2 linked regions of the Nisaea sediminum genome follow. The protein of the gene in region 1 interacts with the protein of each later gene in a pairwise test. Links are inferred from orthologs where the notes say so. Each region holds a gene or a part of one and is shown on either strand. Other genes may lie near its edges. The genes, in order: IG122_RS04330 and IG122_RS15760.

The links.
Region 2: the proteins of IG122_RS04330 (region 1) and IG122_RS15760 interact in binary tests that used the Escherichia coli proteins (3 or more experiments, as listed by UniProt). The link is inferred for Nisaea sediminum from one-to-one orthologs.

Annotation. Positions count from the first base shown.
Region 1 is NZ_JACZCQ010000002.1:170,571-181,413, forward strand. The notes cover bases 4,948-7,942. They hold IG122_RS04330 (ABC-F family ATP-binding cassette domain-containing protein), read right to left. Parts: upstream 7,394-7,942; coding sequence 5,501-7,393; downstream 4,948-5,500. Other genes in these bases: IG122_RS04325 (rhodanese-like domain-containing protein), read right to left, coding at 4,948-5,474; IG122_RS04335 (DMT family transporter), read left to right, coding at 7,502-7,942. Also shown: IG122_RS04310 (amino acid ABC transporter permease), read right to left, coding at 1-1,176; IG122_RS04315 (amino acid ABC transporter substrate-binding protein), read right to left, coding at 1,261-2,304; metC (cystathionine beta-lyase), read left to right, coding at 2,688-3,872; more of IG122_RS04325, read right to left, coding at 3,885-4,947; more of IG122_RS04335, read left to right, coding at 7,943-8,485; IG122_RS04340 (helix-turn-helix transcriptional regulator), read right to left, coding at 8,474-8,719; IG122_RS04345 (adenylate/guanylate cyclase domain-containing protein), read right to left, coding at 8,804-10,843. UniProt on the Escherichia coli protein: Genetic data indicate it may be involved in ribosome assembly or function.
Region 2 is NZ_JACZCQ010000006.1:779,583-790,918, forward strand. Bases 1,935-5,422 are described here. They hold IG122_RS15760 (2-oxoglutarate dehydrogenase E1 component), read left to right. Parts: upstream 1,935-2,303; coding sequence 2,304-5,222; downstream 5,223-5,422. Other genes in these bases: sucD (succinate--CoA ligase subunit alpha), read left to right, coding at 1,935-2,074; odhB (2-oxoglutarate dehydrogenase complex dihydrolipoyllysine-residue succinyltransferase), read left to right, coding at 5,313-5,422. In the rest of the region: sucC (ADP-forming succinate--CoA ligase subunit beta), read left to right, coding at 3-1,199; more of sucD, read left to right, coding at 1,199-1,934; more of odhB, read left to right, coding at 5,423-6,593; lpdA (dihydrolipoyl dehydrogenase), read left to right, coding at 6,663-8,069; IG122_RS15775 (NAD(P)/FAD-dependent oxidoreductase), read right to left, coding at 8,239-9,600; IG122_RS15780 (hypothetical protein), read left to right, coding at 9,741-10,244; IG122_RS15785 (hypothetical protein), read left to right, coding at 10,268-10,783; IG122_RS15790 (hypothetical protein), read left to right, coding at 10,794-11,138; IG122_RS15795 (tyrosine recombinase XerC), read right to left, coding at 11,183-11,336. UniProt on the Escherichia coli protein: E1 component of the 2-oxoglutarate dehydrogenase (OGDH) complex which catalyzes the decarboxylation of 2-oxoglutarate, the first step in the conversion of 2-oxoglutarate to succinyl-CoA and CO(2).

The sequences.
Region 1 (10,843 bases):
GTTGTAATAGTTCAGCGCCCCGGAGATCGTCAGGCTGACGGTCATGTAGAACAGCATCACCATGGCAACGATTTCGATCGCGTGACCCGACTGGTTCAGCGAGGTCTGCATGAAGACCGCGACGAGGTCGGGGAAGCCCACGGCGATCGCCAGCGACGAGTTCTTGACCACGTTCATCCAGTTGCTGATCAGCGGCGGCACGATCGCCCGCATGGCCTGAGGAATGATGACCAGGCGTAGTGTCAGGCCGGGCTTCAGGCCGAGGGAATAAGACGCTTCCGTCTGACCATGGCTGACCGACAGGATCCCCGCGCGAACCATCTCCGCGATATAGCAGGCGTGATAGATCACCAGTGCGATGAAGACCGCGCAGAAAGCCGGCGGAACGGACGCGCCCCCCCGGAAATTGAAGCCCTTGAGCTCCGGTATATCCCACTCAAGCGGAGATCCCGTAACCAGGAACACGAGCAGAGGAGCACCGACAACGATGCCAATGCCGGTCCAGAACGCCGGGAAACGCTCTCCGGTCGCATTCTGACGCTTCTTGGCCCAGACCGCGACCACATAGGCCGCAATCACGGCAGCCAGCAGGGTCAACATCGTGGCCCCGAAAAACTCTCCCGGTACCGGCGCCGGAAAATAGAATCCGCGGTTGTTCAACTCGAACAGGCCGAGACCGAGAACATCGAAGCTCTGCTTCGGACGTGGGAGAATTGCAAAGACCGCGAGATACCAGAAGAGGATCTGCAGCAGCAGCGGCGTATTGCGCAGGATCTCGACGTACCAGGACGCCAGCTGGGCCACCAGCCAGTTCTTCGAGAGCCTGAGAACGCCGATAATGAAACCGAGGATCGTCGTCGCCACAATGGAAACGAACGAGAGCAGCAACGTGTTGGTGATACCTACCAGATAGACCCACAGATAACTGTCACCGGCCTCATAAGGAATGATCGAAAACGAGATGGAGAACCCGGCCGTGCTTTGAAGAAAGCCGAAACCGGCGCTCATACCGCGCGCTTCGAGATTGTGCGCCGTGTTCGTGAAAAGGTACCAGCCGGCCCACATCACGACGGCAAACACGAGAATTTGGTAGAATACGGAGCGGTAGCGCTCGTCGTTCACGATTTCGGATAACGACGACCCCTGTCCTGACGCCCCTCTGTCAACGACAGCCATATCAGCCTATCTCCGAGTAAGAGTAGGGAAGCCTAGAAGCAGAGAGGCCCGGCCCTGAGGGCCGGGCCTGCTGCTTAGGAGGTCTTACCGGAACGGCGGGGAGTACATCAGGCCGCCTTTGGTCCACAGCGCGTTCGGGCTACCGTCGCGCGGGATTCCGATGGCGAACTTGCCCTTCTCGCCCATGTACTCGTCGTACACTTCACCATAGTTGCCGACATGCTTGATGATGCGGACAACCCAGTCCTTCTCGAGGCCGAGGCCCTTGTTGAGGTCGCCCTCGACGCCGAGCATACGGGCCATTTCCGGATTGGCCGGATTGGCGACCATGGCATCGATATTGGTGCTGTCGATCCCCATTTCCTCAGCCTGGATCAGCGCGAAGACGGTCCACTTCACGATGTCCATCCACTGGGAGTCGTTCTGGCGCACGACCGGGCCCAGCGGCTCCTTGGAGATGGTTTCCGGCAGAATGACGTAGGCGCTCTGATCCGGGAACTTCGCACGGGTGGAAGCAAGGCTGGACTTGTCGTTGGTGATCGCGTCGCAGCCGCCCTTGGCGAAGGTATCGTCACGGACGTTGGAATCCTCGAACACAACCGGCTCGATCTCAAGATCGTTGGATCGGCTGTAGTCGGTCAGGTTCAGTTCGGTCGTGGTACCGGTCAGAACGCAAACGGTCGCGCCCTTCAGCTCCAGCGCGCTCTTGATGCCGGAATCCTTGGTCACCATGAAGCCCTGGCCGTCATAGAAGTTGACGGCGGTAAAATCGAGACCGAGCTGCGTGTCGCGGAACAGCGTCCAGGTCGTGGTCCGGGAAAGGACGTCGGACTCACCGTTCGCCATCGCGGTGAAACGCACAGCGCTGGTCACGGACTGGAACTCGACTTTCGACGGATCGTCGAAAATCGCAGCGGCGATCGCCCGGCAGATGGCGACATCGCTGCCGTACCAGTTGCCCTGTTCGTCAAGCTGATAGAAGCCCGGCGCCGGCGTACCGACCTGGCACCGAAGCACGCCACGCTGCTTTACAATATCAAGCGTGCTCTGCGCGGACGCCTCGCCGGCAGTAACGCCGAGGCTGGCAAGCATGCCGAGGCCAAGGCCCAAAAGACTCAGTTTCTTCATCCTGAAACCCACCCTGTTATCGTTTCGGTTAACGACGGCCGGTTGTCCCGGTCTGCAAATCCCTGACATTTATTCTGGGATCGCCCCCGTTGATCCCGGTCGTTGTTCACCGCCATGGGTCCCGGCTTCGCGGCTTTTGACTTGGCCTCACTCCGTTCTGCTCGAACGAATACTGGGCGACCTGGGAGCCGGTCTGCATGGCAGTTGATTTAATTCCAACACGCAGTTGACGTGTTTTGCAAGTGCGAGAAGACCTGCGCGTACATATATGTTCACGCCTCGAACACCAATCTGTCCGGTTTTCGGCGGACAACCGTGGTTTTTTACCCCTAAGATTTCGGGCACCCGCCAGGTGCAGATCGCTTGTTATTTCCGGAGAAGTCATGAAACGCGGCGCCAAAACCCGAAAGAAAACGCTGATCACGCATGCCGGGCGCGATCCCCACGCCAACCACGGCGTCGTCAATCCGCCCGTTTTCCACGCCTCGACGATTCTGAAACCGTCGCTCGACGCCCTCGAAGCGTCACGGAAGGCAGACTTCAAGGGATATCGCTACGGGCGCCGCGGCACACCGACAACCCGGTCCTTCGAAGAGGCGGTCGCAGCGATCTACGGCGCCGATGACTCGATTGCGGTGTCCTCGGGCCTCGCCGCGATCTGCTCGGCAATTCTGAGCCAGGTTTCAGCGGGCGACCATGTCCTGATCACCGACAATGTCTATCTCCCGACACGAAAGTTCGCGTCAGGATTCCTGCAGCGGTTCGGTGTCGAAAGCACGTTCTTCGATCCGATGAGACCGGAAGAACTCGATGCGCTGATCCGGCCGGAAACCCGTGTGGTCTATCTCGAAGCGCCGGGCACGATGACGTTCGAAGTCTGCGACATCCCCGCTCTCGCCAAGATCGCCCACGAGCACGGTGCCACGGTCATCATGGACAATACCTGGGCGACGGCGCTCTATTTCGACGCGTTCGGGCACGGGGTCGATATCGTGGTCGAGGCGGTGACGAAATATATTTGCGGCCATTCCGACGTGATGATGGGGGCGATCGTCAGCAAGGAAGCCCATGCGGACGCCATTCGGGACTGCGCCATGATGCAGGGGAATTGTTCGGGTCCGGACGATCTTTACCTCGCGCAACGCGGGCTCCGGACCATGGCCGTCCGGCTCGCCGAAAACCAGGCGAATGCATTGGAGCTGGCGAAATGGCTCGAAACCCGCCCGGAGATCGCTAGGGTTCTTCACCCGGCACTGCCCTCCTGTCCCGGACACGACATCTGGAAACGAGATTTCACCGGGGCCAGCGGGCTTTTTTCCTTTGTTCTCAAACCTGTATCGCGCGCCGCACTGGCAGCCTTCCTGGACGGTCTTGAATACTATGGTATGGGCGCCAGCTGGGGCGGGTACGAGAGCCTGATCCTGCCGGGCGACCCCTCGGGAGCCCGGAGCGCCACGTCATGGGACGAACCGGGCCAACTCCTGCGGATTCACGCGGGACTGGAGGACGTGGAGGATCTCAAAGCCGACCTCGAGGCCGGCTTCGAGCGTATCGGGGCTCTCGCCTGAGCTCAGTGTCCGTCAGCGGTAGGACCGGAAGGAGATCCCGCCTTCGCGGCCGATCTGATCGACCAGGGCGACCTCCCAGGTGAGGTAGGCGTTCATCCGCCGCTCCATCTCCTCGCGGCCCGCATCCTTGTCATAGGGCCGCATATAGACGTCGTCGGGCTCCGCGAGCGGGTCCCCCATCCCGGCCGCCATCGGCAGTCCGGCGGCCTCCCATGCGGCCGTTCCGCCCGCCACGGCGGCCGCCTTGATCCCGATATCCGCGAGATCCTTCGCCGCAAGCCGGGCAAGCCGCTCGTCGGCGGAGATGAGAACGACACTGTCCGCCCCGCTCCGCGCGACTGCTGCCGATAGCCCTTCGCGCGGGCACCATCGTGCGCCCTCGGCATGATTGTCCCGGTAATTCAGGCTCCGCGTCAGGTCGACGAAAAGCGCACCTGCATCGACCCGCTTTTTCGCATCGCCGGGAGTTAGCGTCTCGATGGCGGGCAGATCCCCGGCCAGCGACGGTTGCCGCGATCCGGTCTCCAGCCGCTCCCCGTCCAGCCCGCCTTCAAGCACGTAAACCTCTTCCCAGCCGAGCTGCTTCAGCCAGCTACCTGTCATCTCCGCCCGCACCATCTCTGGATCGACCAGAACGACTCGCGCGCGCTGGGTCGCCATGTAGGCATCCGTCGACTGAACCAGCTGGCCGCCGGGTGCATGGCGAGAATCAGCCAGATGACCGGCGGCGAATTCCTCCGCGGTCCGGACGTCAAGAACGTAGAGAGTCCGGCGTTCCTGTTCGCTGCGCCATGTTGCGAGCGTCTTGCTGTCGACCCTGCGGACGCCGAACCGTTCGGCGGCCATGCGTGACCTGCTGCGGGCGGTTTCCGCCCCATCCGCACTTACCTCCGGCGGCGGACGCATATTCCCGTGCTCAAGTTTGTAGCCGGCGAGATGCCAGCCCATGGTCCCGTTGCGGAGCGCCACGACCTTGTTCGGAATGCCCGCATTGATCAGGGACTGCGCGCCGATGATGCTCCGCGTTCGGCCGGCGCAATTGACGACCACGGTCGTCCCCGGGTTCGGCGCCGCTTCCTGGACACGGTACACCAGTTCCGCCCCGGGCATGTCGATGCCGGTCGGAATGTTCATCATGGTGAATTCGCTCATCGGCCGGGAATCCAGCACCACCATGTCCTCGCCGGACTCCATCATCGCCTTCAGCTCCTCGGCGGAGACCGAGGGCGTGCCGTATTCGTGCTCGACGAACTCGCCGAACGCCTTGCTTGGGACGTAGAGGCCGCTGAACAGCTCCAGCCCCGCCGCCCCCCAGGCATTTACCCCGCCCTCGAGAATGGAGATATCGGCATAACCGAACCCGGCGAGCTTCGCGGCGGCGACCTCCGCCAGACCCTCGCCGCCGTCGCAGAGTGTGATCGGCGTGCCGAGCCGCGGCACAAGATCCGCGATCCGCAGCTCAAGCTGCCCGAGCGGAATGTTGCTCGCGAGCAGGATATGGTTGGAGCCGTAGGTCGCCTCGGGACGGACATCGATCAGGGCAATCTCGTTCGTGCCGTAGAGCGCGTCGCGCAGCTCTCTTGCGGTTATCGTGCGGGCCATGCCCTCCTCCCCTTCCATTTGTTTCTTTAGCTTGCTTCTTCCAGCGCGGATTCCGCTTCGAGCCACTCGGCCTCGACGCTTTCGATTTCCCGGTCCACGGCTTCCTTCTTCAGGATCACCTGCTTAAGATCCGCCGTCGGGCCTTCGTAGATTTTAGGATCGGCGAGCTGCTGTTCGAGCTTCGCCTTGCGTTCCGCGAGCTTCTCCAGCTTCTTCTCCGCCTCGCGGATCTTCTTGCGGATATCGGCCGTCTGCCGGCGACGTTCCGCGGAGTCCTGCCGGGCTTGCTTGCGGTCGTTTTTCTTCTCCGCCTCCTGGCCGGCATTTCCCGCACGTGCCGCACGCTCCTCCTGGCGCAGCCAGTCACGATAGCCGTCGAGATCCCCGTCGTATGGCTTCACGGTCCCGTTCGCGACCAGCCAGAGCCGGTCCACGGTAAGTTCGAGCAAACGTCGGTCGTGGCTGATCAGGATCACAGCGCCGGTATAGTCGTTCAGCGCCTGCACCAGCGCGTCGCGCGCGTCGATATCGAGATGGTTCGTCGGCTCGTCGAGAATCAGGATATGCGGGCTGTCATAGGTGATGAGCGCCAGCGTCAGCCGCGCCTTCTCGCCGCCCGAGAGATGCTTCGCCTTTGTCGTCTGCTTGTCCTGCACCAGCCCGACACCGCCGAGGCGCGCCCGAACCCTGTCCGCAGGCGCGTCCGGCATCAGCCGCGCCATCTGCTCGGCCGCCGTCGCCTCCGGATCCAGATCCTCGATCTGGTGCTGGGCGAAGAATCCGACCCGTAGCTTCGCGGTCCGATGCTCTTCGCCGTCGAACTTGGGAAGCCGTCCGGCGATCAGCTTCGCCAGGGTCGACTTGCCGTTGCCGTTGCGCCCAAGCAGACCGATCCGGTCGTCGCCGTCGATCCGGAACCCGAGCCCCTTCAGGATAGGTTTTCCGGCCTCGTATCCCACGCTTCCATTGTCGAAGGTCACCAGCGGCGGCGGCAGTTCCTCCGGGTTCGGAAAGGAAAAGCGCGTGGTCGGCTCGTTCACCGCATCCGGCAGCTTTTCCATCTTCTCGAGCGCCTTGATCCGGCTCTGCGCCTGACGGGCCTTTGACGCCTTGTAGCGGAAGCGCTCGATGAAGGATTCCATGTGCTTGCGCTGGGCGCTCTGCTTGGCGCGCTGCGCCTCGATCTGCGCCAACCGCTCCTCGCGGGTCTTCTCGAACCGGTCGTAACCACCCTGATAAAGCGTCAGCTTCAGGTTCTCGAGATGCAGGATCGCGTCGACGGCCTTGTTCAGCAGTCCGCGGTCATGGCTGACGATGACCAGGGTCTTCGGGTATTTCGCGAGATAGGATTCCAGCCAGACCGTGGCTTCGAGATCCAGGTGGTTGGTCGGCTCATCGAGCAGCAGGATTTCCGGCTCCGCGAACAGAACCGCGGCGAGCGCGACGCGCATCCGCCATCCGCCTGAGAAACTCGACATCGCCGCCGACTGCATTGCATCGTCGAAACCAAGTCCGGCCAGGATCGCCGCCGCGCGTGCCGGCGCCGCATGGGCGCCGATATCGGCGAGCCGGGTCTGCACCTCGGCGATCCGCATCGGGTCTTCCGTGGTCTCGGCCTCATGCAGCAGCCGCTCGCGTTCCTTGTCCGCGCGAAGCACGACCTCGAGTGGCGTGTCCGGTCCGCTCGGCGCTTCCTGGCTGACCATGCCGATCGGGTCCTCGACCCCGCGTCCGCCGCTGACGAGGATCTCGCCGCCGTCCGGATGGTATTCGTCGGTCAGTAGCTTCAGGAGCGTCGACTTGCCCGTGCCGTTCCGCCCGACGAGCCCGACCTTGTGGCCGTCGGGAATCGTGGCCGAGGCCGCTTCGAACAGGGTGCGGCCGGCAATGCGGAACGTCATGTCGGTTATCTGGATCATGGCACGCCTGATAGCACTTGCCTCGATGGACGCCAATCCCGCGCGAGCAGGCTTGCAAAAACAGCGGGAGCGGTAGAGGGTCGAAGGCAACAAAAGGTTCCCTCCCCCGTGTCTTCAAAAAAAGAAACCATCGTCGTCGGCGCTCAGCCGCTCAGCCCTTCCGCGACGCCGCTTCCTGTAAAGCCGGCCGAAGCCGAGACCGCTCCAAGGCTCGGATGGATGTACGGGGCAGCCTGCATGACCGGCGGCATTGGGCTCGTGACCCTGAATGACGGCATCGCAAAATGGCTGACGGCGGAATATCCGGTCGGGCAGGTCATCGCGTTGCGCGGTGTTCTCTTGCTGATCCTGCTGTTCGGCTTCGCCTTCACGACGGGACGGCGCGCCCAGTTGCGGGTGACCCGCTGGGATCTCCAGCTCACCCGCGCCTTCATCATCGTCGGCAGCACCTACAGCTTTATCTGGGCCCTGAAGCTGATGGCCATCGCGGACGCGACGGCGATCGCCTTCGCAGGTCCCATCGTGACCGCGGCCCTGGTCGTGCCGCTCCTCGGAGAGCAGGTCGGCTGGCGCCGCTGGACGGCGATCCTGGTCGGCTTCTGCGGCGTGCTCATCATGGTGAAACCGACACCGGCGACCTTCTCCACGGTGGCGCTCCTGCCCCTGCTGGCAACCGTGCTCGGCTCCTTCCGCGACATCGTCACCCGCAAGATGCACAAGACGGAAACCACCTTCTCCATGCTGGCGGTCGGCATGACCCTGGTCACGCTCTCGGGCTTCGCCAGCCTGGCCTTCGACGAGTGGAAGCCGGTCGGATGGGAGGAGGCCGGATTGCTGGCGGTCAGCAGCCTCTTCGTCGGCGCCGCCCAGTTCCTGATGATCGAGTCGTTCCGCTACAGCGAGGCCGGCTTCGTGACGCCGTTCAAATATACCAGCATCGTCTGGGCGGTTCTGATCGGCTTTGTCGTCTGGGGAAATATCCCGGATCTCTGGATCGTCAGCGGAACGGTGCTGGTGATCGGCAGCGGGCTCTACATCCTGCACCGCGAGCGGGTGCGCCGTGCCGAGGAAGCCGCGCGGTCAGACGGCTAGCTCACTGGCCTTTTTTGATATCCGCTTCGGCGCCACGAACCTGAATTCCCGCACCCCGGCAGACAGGGCATAGCAAGCGAGTTCGACCGCTTTCGGGATATCCAGCGGCTCGCCGTCGCGTTCGCCCTTTTCGTAATACTGGATCATGCGCCGTTTCAGCCCGAGGGCTTCGGCCATTTCCTTCTGCGACAGCTTCAGGAACTTGCGCAGTTTCTTGAACTCACCGGACGTCATGCCGCCTCCTTGGAAAGCGCATTATATGCGCTTTTCGACGGGAGGAAACTGTCATTCGAGTGCCGCCGGGATTGCTCCAGACGCTCAGGTCTCGGCCGGATTCCGAACCGTCGCCGGCCTCAGCGCTTCGGAATACGTTCGATAAAACTGCCGGAGAGCCGGGTTATCGGCCGCAAGATCGAGAGCCAGGCTCCGTGCCTCCTTCCCTTCGCCTCGCCGGCAATGATCGAGAAACGACGAATGCTTCTTTTGCAGCCGCTTAAAATTCGCCGTCGCTGCGAGTGCCGGTCCGCCCATCACGGCAAATATGTTCGCTGCACGGCTCCGCCCTTTGACCGTCACCGGCGCCAGCTCCAGAGCCGCCAGTCCCGGCGCATGGGCCAGCGTCTCCTCGCTAACGATCAGATCCGCGCCGAAAACCTTGCACTGGGATTCCAGACGCGAGGCCAGGTTCACCGTGTCGCCGATGGCCGTATAGTTGAAACGCCGGTCCGATCCCATGTTGCCGACGATGGCCTTGCCCGTATGAATGCCTATTCCGACGCGAAAGGCATCGTCCCCGCCGTCCGCTTTCCGCTCCGTATTTAGTTTGCGAACCGCCTCGAGCATCTCCAGCGCCGCGGAGACCGCGTTACGTGCGTGATCCGGATCGGCGATCGGCGCATTCCAGAATGCCATCACGGCGTCGCCCATATATTTGTCGACTGTCCCGCCATGTTTCAGCACCGGCTCGGTCAGAACAGACAATAACCGGTTCAGGAGTCGCACGAGCTCTTCCGGCCGGTCGGACATGCGCTCGGAAAAGGCGGTGAATCCGCGCATGTCGCAGAACAGGACGGTCAGTTCTCGAACCTCGCCGCCGAGATGGAGCTGCCCCGGATCGCGCATGATACGTTCCACCATTTCCGGAGCCAGATACTGCCGGAAGGCCCTGTGAATCCCGAAACGCTGGGCCCGCTCGCGAAGAAAACGTATGGGAAAGACCAGTAGCGTGCCGGTGAACCCGCCGACGACCGGGGCTGCGGGTGGCAGCCATATGGCACCGGACAGCAAGACGCAGGAAAGCCCGAAGATCAGGGCCGCGCCCATGGCGCCGAGTGGCAGAGACAGGGCCGGCGAAAGCGCCATCGCGGCCAGGACGCCAAAGCCGCTGGCAAGGCCGGTCAGGAGCGCGACGAAAGGCCAGTCAACCGTGTGGATCACCTCCCCGGAAAGCACGCTTTCCGCCGCAAGCGCATGCAGCAGAACACCGGGAACGCTCTCCGGGGAAATCGATGTGCGCAAGGCTGTCAGGCTGCAGCCTGCTGCGGTGGCGGCTTCGCCGGAAGATCGCTCCGGGAGTCGGACGAAACGGTTCGAGGATCGCTTGCGGTCTTCCTCGTCGAGCCAGCTTCCCACGAAGACGACGCGGCCGGCGAAAGCTGCACGGACAGCGGCCGAATCCGTACGGGAGCAAGCAAGAAGGTCCGAGAACGCATAAACCGGAAGTGCGAACGCCCGATCCCAGCCGGCGAGCATGATATCCGGCGGTACCCGGTGGCCCGCATTCGCGAGGGTCGCGGCAACAAGACCGGGCACGATCTCTCCGTTTTCGAGCCGCGTTCCGGACCTGACCTGGCGATAGGCGCCATCCGGTTCGGGCATGAGTTCCATCGCGCCGAGTGCGTTCCGGTCGAAGCCGAGCGCGGCGACGAAGGGATCCGCGGGCAGAGAATTCGAGGAGCGCCCGAGCACCACTCTCCCCCGTCCGTCGTAGAGAGCCCGGAGAAGGGGCCGGTCATGATCCGGCTTCCAGCGATTGCCCGAGTAGCTGAGCAGAATGTCGAACGCGACGGCGTCGGTTCCCGCAGCAAGGAGTGCTTCGAGCGCTTCCGCGAGAACGGGCTGCATGAGTGCTCGCGGGATTTTCGAGAGTGCCCCGGATGAGAGACTTTCCGCGTCGATCGCGACCACCGCCGTCCGCGTATCCGGTTGGGCGGCCGGGTCCGCGTTCAGCATGACAGCCAGATCGAAAAGCAGCCCGTTGCCCCATTCGAACCTGCCGACAAGGCCGCCGAACAAGCCTCCAATCAGGACGGCCGCGAACACGAGTCGTCGAATGGCCGGCCGGTCTTGTTTCAGGGG
Region 2 (11,336 bases), on another replicon or contig:
CCATGAACATCCACGAGTATCAGGCCAAGCAGCTCTTGGCCAAGTTCGGTGTGGCGGTGCCGCGGGGCGGCGTTGCCTACACCCCGGAGGAGGCCGAGAAGGTCGCCAACGATCTCGGCGGTCCGGTCTGGGTCGTGAAATCTCAGATTCATGCGGGCGGCCGCGGTGCCGGACGCTTCAAGGGCAACGAACAGGGCGCCGGCGGCGTCCGCGTGGTCAAGTCGGTGGCGGACGTGAAGTCCAACGCCGGCGAGATGATCGGCGCCACGCTGGTCACCAAGCAGACCGGGCCGGCCGGCAAGGAAGTCAGCCGCGTCTATATCGAGGAAGGCTGCGACATCAAGCGCGAGCTTTACCTCAGCCTGCTGGTCGACCGCGACACCAGCCGCGTCACCGTGATGGCCTCGACCGAGGGCGGCATGGAGATCGAGGAAGTCGCCGAGGCGACCCCGGAAAAGATCGTCACCATCGCCATCGACCCGGTCACCGGCATGCAGGGCTTCCACGCCCGCCGCATCGCCTTCGCGCTCGGTCTCGAGGGCGATCAGATCAAGTCGGCGGTGAAGTTCCTCATGGCCATGTACAAGGCCTTCACCGATCTCGACGCCGCCATGGTCGAAGTGAACCCGCTCGTGGTCACCGGCTCCGGCGACGTCATCGCGCTCGATGCCAAGATGGGCTTCGACGACAACGCGCTGTTCCGCCACAAGGACGTGGCCGAGCTGCGCGACGAGACCGAAGAGGATCCGGCCGAGCTCGAGGCCGGCAAGTACGAGCTGAACTACGTCAAGCTCGACGGCTCCATCGGCTGCATGGTCAACGGCGCGGGTCTCGCGATGGCGACCATGGACATCATCAAGCTCTACGGCTCCGAGCCGGCGAACTTCCTCGATGTCGGCGGCTCGGCGACGAAGGAGCGGGTCACCGCCGCCTTCAAGATCATCCTCTCCGATCCGAACGTCGAAGGCATCCTGGTCAACATCTTCGGCGGCATCATGCGCTGCGACGTGATCGCCGAAGGCGTCGTCGCCGCGGCCAAGGAAGTCAGCCTGCACGTGCCGCTCGTTGTGCGCCTCGAAGGCACCAACGTCGATCTCGGCAAGCAGATCCTGGCCGATTCCGGCCTGCCGATCGTCTCGGCGGACAATCTCGCGGATGCGGCCGAGAAAATCGTCAAAGCGGTGAAGGAGGCAGCCTGATGGCCGTTCTGGTCAACGAGAATACCAAAGTGATCTGCCAGGGCTTCACCGGAAGCCAGGGCACGTTCCACTCCGAGCAGGCGATCGCCTACGGCACCAAGATGGTCGGCGGCGTCACGCCCGGTAAGGGCGGTCAGACCCATCTCGGGCTGCCGGTCTTCAACACCGTGCACGAAGCCCGCGAGCGGACCGGCTGCGACGCCTCCGTGATCTACGTTCCGCCGCCGTTCGCCGCGGACTCGATCCTGGAAGCGATCGATGCGGAAATCCCGCTGGTGGTCTGCATCACCGAAGGTATCCCGGTGCTCGACATGGTGAAGGTCAAACGTGCCCTCAGCGGCTCCAAGACCCGCCTGATCGGCCCGAACTGCCCCGGCGTGATCACTCCGGACGCTTGCAAGATCGGCATCATGCCGGGTCACATCCACCGCCGCGGCAAGGTTGGCATCGTGTCGCGCTCCGGCACGCTGACTTACGAAGCGGTGGCGCAGACCACGGCGGCCGGCCTCGGCCAGTCGACCTGCATCGGCATCGGCGGCGACCCGGTGAACGGCACCAACTTCATCGACGCGCTGGACCTTTTCCTCGGCGATCCGGAGACCGAAGCGATCATCATGATCGGTGAAATCGGCGGTTCCGCGGAAGAGGATGCGGCCGAATTCCTGAAGCAAAACAAGGTGAAGAAGCCGATGTGCGGCTTCATCGCCGGCGTCACCGCCCCTCCGGGCCGTCGCATGGGCCATGCCGGTGCGATCATCTCCGGCGGCAAGGGCGACGCCAACTCCAAGATGGAAGCCATGCGCTCCGCGGGAATCCTCGTGGCGGACAGCCCGGCCTCCCTTGGCACCACCATGGTGAAGGCCATCAAGGGCTGATTCCAGGGTTCCGGGCGGTGGAAATGCGTTGCCGCCCGGACTCACCCTTGCGATTTTTTGCCATCTGCCATGCAGAACGGCTTCAAGTTCGTAAATTCTTAAGTAGTATAAGAACATGCTTACCGGTGCGGCGGACTGTCGCAACGGTAATTGAGGCCCTGCGCGAGGGGCGCGCGGAGCCGGATCAGGCAGAACCGAACAGCCACTTTGAAAAGGGGCAGGTTCCAATATGGCTACGGCAGTGAGCGATCAATCCTTTCTCTCGGGTGCGAACGCACCCTTCATCGGCGAGCTCTACGAGCGTTATCTCCAAGATCCATCCCAGGTAGACGAAAGCTGGCGCGATTATTTCGCGACGCTGCACGACGAGGTCGGGTACGTCAAAGGCGACGTGCACGGGCCGAGCTGGGCAGACCGCGGCAACCGGGTCATCGGCGGAACCGGCGAGTCGGCGGACGGCTCCGGCCCCGTCGGCGAGGCGAAGCCGGGCAAGGCCGCGGCACCTGCTGACGGCGCCGATGTCCGTCAGGCCACCATGGACTCGCTCCGGGCGATCATGCTGATCCGGGCCTACCGCATCCGCGGCCATCTGAAGGCGAAGCTCGACCCGCTGGGTCTCGAGCCGCCGAATCCGCATCCGGAGCTCGATCCCGCCGAATACGGCTTTACCGATGACGATTGGGACCGCCCGATCTTCATCAATCACGTGCTCGGTCTCGAAACCGCGACCCTGCGCCAGATCATGGATCTTCTGGAGCGCACCTATTGCGGCTCCATCGGCGTCGAGTTCATGCATATGCAGGACCCGGCCCAGAAGCTCTGGATCCAGGAACGCATCGAGCAGATCCGCAACCGCACCGAGTTTACCGAGCGCGGCAAGCACACGATCCTCGAGCGGCTGACGGCGGCGGAGACCTTCGAACAGTTCCTCGGCCGCAAATATGTCGGCACCAAGCGCTTCGGCCTCGACGGCGGCGAGAGTCTGATCCCGGCGATGGAACAGATCCTGAAAAGGGGCAGCCAGATCGGTCTCGAGGAAGTCGTGATCGGCATGCCGCACCGCGGCCGCCTGAACGTGCTCTGCAATTTCATGAGCAAGCCGTTCCGCGCCATCATCTCCGAGTTCCTCGGCAACCCGGCCAACCCGGAAGATGCCGGCGGCTCCGGCGACGTGAAGTACCACATGGGCGTCTCGGCGGACCGCGAGTTCGACGACAAGCAGGTCCACCTCACGCTGAACGCGAACCCGTCCCACCTCGAGATCGTCAACCCGGTGGTGATCGGCCGCGTCCGCGCCAAGCAGGCCCAGCGCAACGACAAGGAGCGCCGCAAGGTGCTCGGCATCCTGCTGCACGGCGATGCCGCCTTCGCGGGCCAGGGCGTGGTCGCGGAGACCTTCGCTTTCTCCGACCTGCGCGGCTACAAGACCGGCGGGACGATGCATATCATCGTCAACAACCAGATCGGCTTCACCACGGCTCCGGCCTTCTCGCGCTCCTCGCCCTATCCGACGGATGTCGCGAAGATGGTCGCCGCGCCGATCTTCCACGTGAACGGCGACGATCCGGAAGCGGTCGTCCATGTCGCCCGCATCGCCACCGAGTTCCGCCAGGAATTCGGCGTCGACGTGGTCATCGACATCTTCTGCTACCGCCGTTTCGGCCACAACGAGGGGGATGAGCCGATGTTCACCCAGCCCCTCATGTATTCGAAGATCGCGACCCAGAAGACGACCCGTCAGATCTATGCCGAGCAGCTCGAGCGCGAAGGGGTGATCAAGGCGGGCGAGGCCGACAAGATGGTCGAGGACGCGAACAGCTATCTCGATGCCGAATTCGAGGCTGGCCTGAACTACAAGCCGAACAAGGCCGACTGGCTGGAAGGCAAGTGGTCCGGCTTCACCAAGGCGCATGGCGATGCCCGGCGCGGCGAGACCGCGGTCGCCAAGGACACGCTGCGCGAGGTCGGCATGAAGCTGACCGAGGTGCCGGACGGCGTCAATGTGAACCGGAAGCTGCAGCGCGTGATCGACCAGCGCCGCAAGGCGATCGAGACCGGCGAGGGCATCGACTGGTCGAACGCCGAGAGCCTCGCCTTCGGCACCCTGCTGGTGCAGGGCGACGGGGTCCGGCTCAGCGGCCAGGATTCGGGCCGCGGCACCTTCTCTCAGCGCCACTCGGTTTGGATCGACCAGAAGAGTGAAGAGCGCTACATCCCGCTCAACCACCTGGCCGAAGACCAGCAGACCTACGAGGTCATCGACAGCCCGCTCTCCGAAGCCTCGGTGCTCGGCTTCGAATACGGCTTCAGCCAGGCGGAACCGAATACGCTGACGCTCTGGGAAGCGCAGTTCGGCGATTTCGCCAACGGCGCCCAGGTTGTGGTCGACCAGTTCATCAGCTCCGGCGAGCACAAATGGCTGCGCATGTCCGGTCTGGTGATGCTGCTGCCGCACGGCTACGAGGGCCAGGGTCCGGAGCATTCCTCCGCCCGTCTCGAGCGCTATCTGCAGCTCTGTGGCGAGGACAACATGCAGGTGGTGAACGTCACCACGCCGGGGAACTATTTCCATGTGCTGCGCCGTCAGCAGCGCCGGGATTTCCGCAAGCCGCTGATCGTGATGTCGCCGAAGTCCCTGCTGCGTCACAAGCTCTGCGTCTCGACGCTCGACGAGATGGCGGAAGGCACGACCTTCCACCGCGTCATGTATGACAACGAGGTGCTGTGCAAGGACAAGGACGTCAAGCGCGTCGTGATCTGCTCCGGCAAGGTCTATTACGATCTTTACGAGGAGCGCGCGCGGCGTGGCCAGACCGACGTCTTCTTCCTGCGCCTGGAACAGCTCTATCCGTTCCCGCGCGCGGCGCTGATGCAGGAGCTGGCGCGGTTCCCGCAGGCCGAAGTGGTCTGGTGCCAGGAAGAGCCCTGGAACATGGGCGCCTGGTCCTTCGTCGACCGGCGGATCGAGAGCGTACTGATCGAGCTCGACGGTGCCTGCAAACGCCCGCTCTATGCGGGTCGTGCGGAAGCCGCCTCGCCTGCGACCGGCAACCATGGCCGCCATGTGCGCGAGCAGGAGGCACTGGTCTCCGAGGCGCTCGCGGTCGGCGAGGAAATGAGCAAGGGCAGCCGCTTCGCGGCGGAATAATCCGAACCAAGTCATTGCCGCCGGCCCATCCCCGGCGGCAAATCACATGATGCGCCGGTCATGGCGCCTTTAAAGAGAATGGACGGAGATATGGCGACGGAAATCAAGGTACCGGTTCTTGGGGAATCGGTGTCCGAGGCAACGGTAGCGCGGTGGATGAAGGCCGTCGGGGACGCGGTCGCGGCCGATGAGCCGGTGGTCGAACTCGAGACCGACAAGGTGACCCTCGAGGTTCCCGCGCCGGTCGCCGGCACGCTGCAGGAAATCGTCGCCGCCGAGAACGCGACCGTCGGCGTCGATGCGCTGCTCGGCGTGATCGCCGAAGGGGCCGCTCCGGCGAAGAAGGAAGAGTCCGCGAAGCCGGCCGAAGCCAAGGCCGAGGCCGCTCCGGCGCCCGCCAAGGAAGCGCCGAAGCCCGCGCCGGCTCCGGCCGCTGCGCCCGCCGCCGTTGCCGGCACGCACGAGGTCAAGACCCTGTCTCCAGCCGTGCGCAAGCTCATCGAGGACAACAATCTCGATCCCGCGAAGATCAAGCCGACCGGCAAGGACGGACGTCTGGTGAAAGGCGACGTGCTGGCCGCGATCGAGGCCGGAACCGCGAAGGCGACCGCGTCGGCTCCCGCCGGTGCCGCGCCGGCCGCCGCCGGACCGCTGCCGCCGCGCGCCGAGGATCCGCGCGAGGAGCGGGTGCGGATGACGCGCCTGCGCCAGTCCATCGCCCGCCGCCTGAAGGACGCGCAGAATACAGCCGCCATGCTCACCACCTTCAACGAGGTGGACATGACCGAGGTCATGGCGCTGCGCAATCTCTACAAGGACGGCTTCGAGAAGAAGCACGGCGTGAAGCTTGGCTTCATGTCCTTCTTCGTGAAGGCCTGTATCGCCGCGCTGCAGGAGCTGCCGGCGGTCAATGCCGAGATCTACGGCGACGAGCTGATCTACAAGAACTACTACGATATCGGTGTCGCGGTCGGCACGCCGCAGGGTCTGGTCGTTCCGGTCCTGCGCGATGCGGACAAGCTGAACTTCGCCGGCGTGGAGAAGGGCATCGGCGATCTCGGCCGCAAGGCGCGGGACGGCAAGCTCACCATGCAGGACATGACGGGCGGCACCTTCACCATCACCAACGGCGGCGTCTACGGCTCGCTGATGTCGACCCCGATCCTGAATCCTCCGCAGTCCGGCATCCTCGGCATGCACAAGATCCAGGAGCGGCCGATGGTCGTGAACGGCAAGGTCGAGATCCGGCCGATGATGTATCTGGCGCTGAGCTACGATCACCGCATCATCGACGGCCGCGAGGCGGTGACCTTCCTGGTCCGCGTCAAGGACGCGCTGGAAGATCCGCGCCGCCTGCTGATCGACATGTAATCGCGGCGCGCGCGGGCCCGGCCCGCGCGCGGCCTCTTCTCGAACGAGCTGACAAGAAAGCAATTCATCATGGCTGACAGCTACGATCTCGTCGTTATCGGTGCGGGCCCCGGCGGCTATGTGGCCGCGATCCGCGCCGCGCAACTGGGCATGAAAGTGGCGTGCGTCGAGAAGCGCGCGACCCTCGGGGGCACCTGCCTCAATGTCGGCTGCATTCCGTCCAAGGCGCTGCTCTCCTCCTCGGAGAAATTCGCCGAGGCACAGGATCACCTGAAGGAGATCGGCGTCGATGTCGGTTCCGTGAAGCTGAACCTGAAGCAGATGATGGCGAACAAGGCGAGCGTGGTCGAAGGGCTGACCGGCGGCGTCGCGTTCCTGTTCAAGAAGAACAAGATCGACTGGAAGACCGGCACCGCGGTGGTGAAGTCCGCGACCGAGGTCGAGGTCACCCCGGATAAGGGCAAGAAGGAAGTGCTCAAGACCGAGCGCGTCCTGATCGCCACCGGTTCCGAGCCGACCCCGCTGCCGGGCCTCGAGATCGACGAGAAGAAGATCGTCACCTCCACCGGCGCGCTCGAGATCGCCAAGGTTCCGGGTCACATGGTCGTCATCGGCGGCGGCGTGATCGGCCTCGAGATGGCCTCGGTCTGGTCCCGTCTTGGCGCCAGGGTCACGGTGGTCGAGTTCCTCGACCGGATCGTCCCGGGCATGGACGGCGAGGTCGCCAAGAAATTCCAGCGCGTGCTGCAGAAGCAGGGCATCGAGTTCAAGCTCGGCACCAAGGTGACCGCGTCCAAGAAGACCAAGACCGGCGTCAGCCTGACCGCCGAGCCCGCCAAGGGCGGCGATAAGGAGACCATCGAGGCAGACGTCGTGCTGGTCGCCATCGGCCGCCGCCCCTTCACCGCGGGCCTCGGCCTCGACAAGGTCGGCGTGAAGATGGACGGACGCGGCTTCATCGATGTCGATGCCGACTTCGAGACCAATGTCGAGGGTATCTTCGCCATCGGCGACGTGATCAAGGGTCCGATGCTGGCGCACAAGGCCGAGGAAGACGGCGTGGCCGCGGTCGAGACCATGGCGGGCCAGTCCGGTCACGTGGACTACAACCTCGTTCCGGGCATCGTCTACACCTGGCCGGAAGTGGCGAGCATCGGCAAGACCGAGGAGCAGCTGAAGGAAGCGGGCGTCGAATACAATGCGGGGTCCTTCCCCTTCTCCGCCAACGCCCGCGCCAAGTCCGTCGGCATGACCGAGGGCTTCGTGAAGGTCCTCGCCGACAAGAAGACCGACGCGGTGCTCGGCGCCCACATCATGGGCCCGGAAGCCGGCAACCTGATTCATGAGATCGCCGCGGTCATGGCCTTCGGCGGCTCGGCCGAGGATATCGGCCGGATCTGCCACGGCCACCCGACCCTGTCCGAAGCGGTCAAGGAAGCCGGTCTCGCGGTCGGCAAGGCCGCGATCCATATCTGATCGGAAGTTTCGAGATCGAAACAGAAGCCGCGGCCCTCGGGCCGCGGTTTTTGTTTGCCCATTCACTCACAAATGGTCGTCATCCCCATGCCAATGGGGACCCAGGGAAGGCGGGCCCGGTTCTACGATCCCTGGGTTCCCGCGTGCGCGGGAATGACGACGGTAAAGATCAGGAACCCCTCAGATCCTTCGCATCCTGGCGCCGGCTGAAGGGCAGCCAGAGCGAGAAGGCGAGCGGTGCGAGGCTTGGCAGCGCCACCGGGTCGGGGTCGGTGATCGGCAGAGGCAGTTCCTCGTTCGAGCCGCCGTCTAGCCAGAGCGCGAGCTTGCGGCCGAGCGCCGTGGTCATGGCGATGCCGCGGCCGTTGCAGGCGATGGCCGAGAAGGCGCCGTCGCCGAGCCGCATCAGCCGGGGCATGTAGTCTCGCGCGGCGGCGAGTCGGCCCTGCCAGGCGAAGTCTGCCCGGAGGTCCGGCAATTGCGGCAGCAATGCCTGCAGCCGCCCGAGATGGTGCGTGCGCCCGCGCTCGACCGAGCCGAACGGATTGGCGAGCAGGCCGCCGGTGACGATCCGGTTGTCGTCGGTCCAGCGGTAGGCGATCAGGTCCTTGCGGGTATCCGCCGAGCAGCGGTCGTTCGGCAATACGCTCTTGCGCAGCTCCGGATCGAGCTGCTGGGTCGCGACCTGGAAGAGGGTGATCGGGAACTGCGTGCCTTCCGCCTTCGGCGCGAGCCCGCCGCCGGTGCTGTTGGTGGTCAGCAGCACCCGGTCCGCGACGAGTGTGCCGTGATCGGTCGAGAGACGCCACTCGGCGCCCTGCTTCTCGATCCAGGTCGCCCGGCTGTCGATATGGAGCGTGACGCCGGCCCGGACCGCCGCATGGGCGAGGCCGCGGACGAAGGCGAGCGGGTTCAGGTGCCCGCCGGTCGGATCGAGGAAGGCGCCGTGATAGGCCTCGGAGCCGGTCTCCGCGATCGCCTCCTCGCGGCTGAGCAGGCGGACCGGTCGGCCGAGGTCCTGCCACTGCTGCACCCGGTCCTTCAGCCACTCCACCTTGTTCGCGGCATGGATCGGCTGCATCCAGCCGGTCTGCTTGCCCCAGCACTCGATGCCGTGGCGCCGGATCAGGTCGAAGACCAGCTCGCCGCCCTCGCCGAGCATGCGGACCAGAAGCTCGCCCTTCTCGGCGCCGAACTTGTCTTTGGCATAGCGCGGGTCGAGCCCGGTCAGCAGGTTGGGGACGACGAAACCGGTATTGCGGCCCGAGGCCCCGAACCCGGCTTCGTCCGCTTCCAGCAGCGTCACCTTGTGACCCGCCTCGGCGAGATGGAGGGCGGTCGAGAGCCCGAGGAAGCCGCCGCCGACGACGGCGATCTCCGTGCGCGCCTCGCCCTCGAGGCGCCTGGCCTCCGGTCCCGCCGGGGCGACGGAATGCCAGAAGGAATTCTGGAAACTGAGCGAGGGATGCGGCGCGCCCGCGAGATCTTCCCAGATGGTCGGCTTGTAGCCTTTATGCGCGATTTCCGGCATCGGCTCTTCCCTCGTCGGACGGGTTCATTATTGTGTCGGCCGACCTTGCGCCGTCAGAGACGAAGACCGCCGGTGAGACATGTCGTTGGGAGCATGTCCGAGCGGCCGGACGCGCGCAAGAGAAGTGAGAAAGGTCGAGAATGCGGGTCATCTGTCTGACGCTGTTCCTCGGTGCGCTGGTTGCGCCCGGCGTGCTGGCGCAGGACGTTTCCGACGGCGAGCTGGCCTCCGAAATGCGTTTCCAGGGCGGGCAGAGCGTTTTCCATTACGACTGGCAGCGTCTGACCGGAGACCTCACCTGCGACGGTGCGGCCGACAAGGTGGCCGGATATGTCGATCTGGACAATCCGGAGGGTCTCAGTTTCTTCTTCACGGTGGTCACGCGGCAAGACGGCAAGCTTGTCTCCGATGCGACGGTCACCTTCTTCGACGAGCGGCACGATCGCGGTCTCTGCGGCGAGGGAAAGCCGCCGCCGGTCCTGAGTCTCGAGCGGCTGACACCGGAGGAGGCACGGGAGCTGACCGGGAAAGAGGATGCGTGTCCAGTCGTGGTCAGGATCGACGACGGGCTGTGCGCCGCGCACCGCTATTTCTGGAGTGCGGAACCGGATCGGGACGACCGTCTCATGCCGGTGAAGAACTGAGGGTCGGGCAGGGACGAAAAGCGATGACCGGACGGATGCGGATATTCCTTGTTGCGGCGCTCGCCGCCGTGTTCGCCCCGGATTCTGTCCGGGCGCAGGACGTTACCGATGCCGAGCTCAAGGGCGAGATGCGCTTTCACGGCGGAGAGCACGCCGCTGCCCACGACTGGCAGGTGCTGACCGGGGACGTGACCTGCGACGGCGATGCCGACAAGGTCGCGGGATATGTCAGTCACGACAATCCGGACGGCCGGAGATTCCTTCTTGTCGTCGCCGCACGGGAGGAAGGGCAGCTGGTCTCCGAATCCGTCGTCGTCCCTTTCGACAGCGCGAACCAGGCCGGTCTCTGCGGTACTGGCACGCCTCCGCCGAAGATGTCGCTTGAGCAGTTCACCGACGAGGAGGCGCGCGAGATGCTGGGGATCGAGGGCGCCTGTCCGCTGGCCATCATCGTCGAGGACGGGATGTGCGACCTGCATCATTTTTTCTGGGTGCCGGAATGGGAAGAGGAACGGAAGCTGATCTTCTTTCGGAACTGAGGAGATTCACGTGAGAGCGCCGCGCTTGATGATCGCAGGTGTCACCCGACAGAACCGGCACGGGATCATTGCATCCGTCGGCAGGCTCGTGACCGGCGCCGGCGGCTGGATCGTCGATCATGCCCTGTTCTCCAACGTCGCTGCGACGATTCGGGCGGAGATCCCGAGGCCGGGTCTGACGGGGTTCGGTGCCGGCTTGCTCGAGCTGGGGGTCGCCCTCGACCGTGAGAGTGCGGAGTCTCTGAGCGCCGCCGCCGGGCGACCAGATGACGATGATCTTGTCGTGTCGCTCAGCCTGACTTTCCTGCATGACGAGCCGGATCTGAAACATCCGGTTCCCGCTGTCCCGGGTTGAGAGGCTCCCGTCACTCGGCGTCCGCCTGAGCGTTTCCGGGCACCTTAGCGGTCGCGCGGATGGGCGCGTCGATGCACATCCATCAGGCGTTCCGCGTCGACGCTGGTATAGCGTTGGGTCGTTGCGAGCGAGGCATGGCCGAGCAGCTCCTGGATCGCCCGGAGATCGCCGCCGCCCGCGAGCAGATGCGTGGCGAAG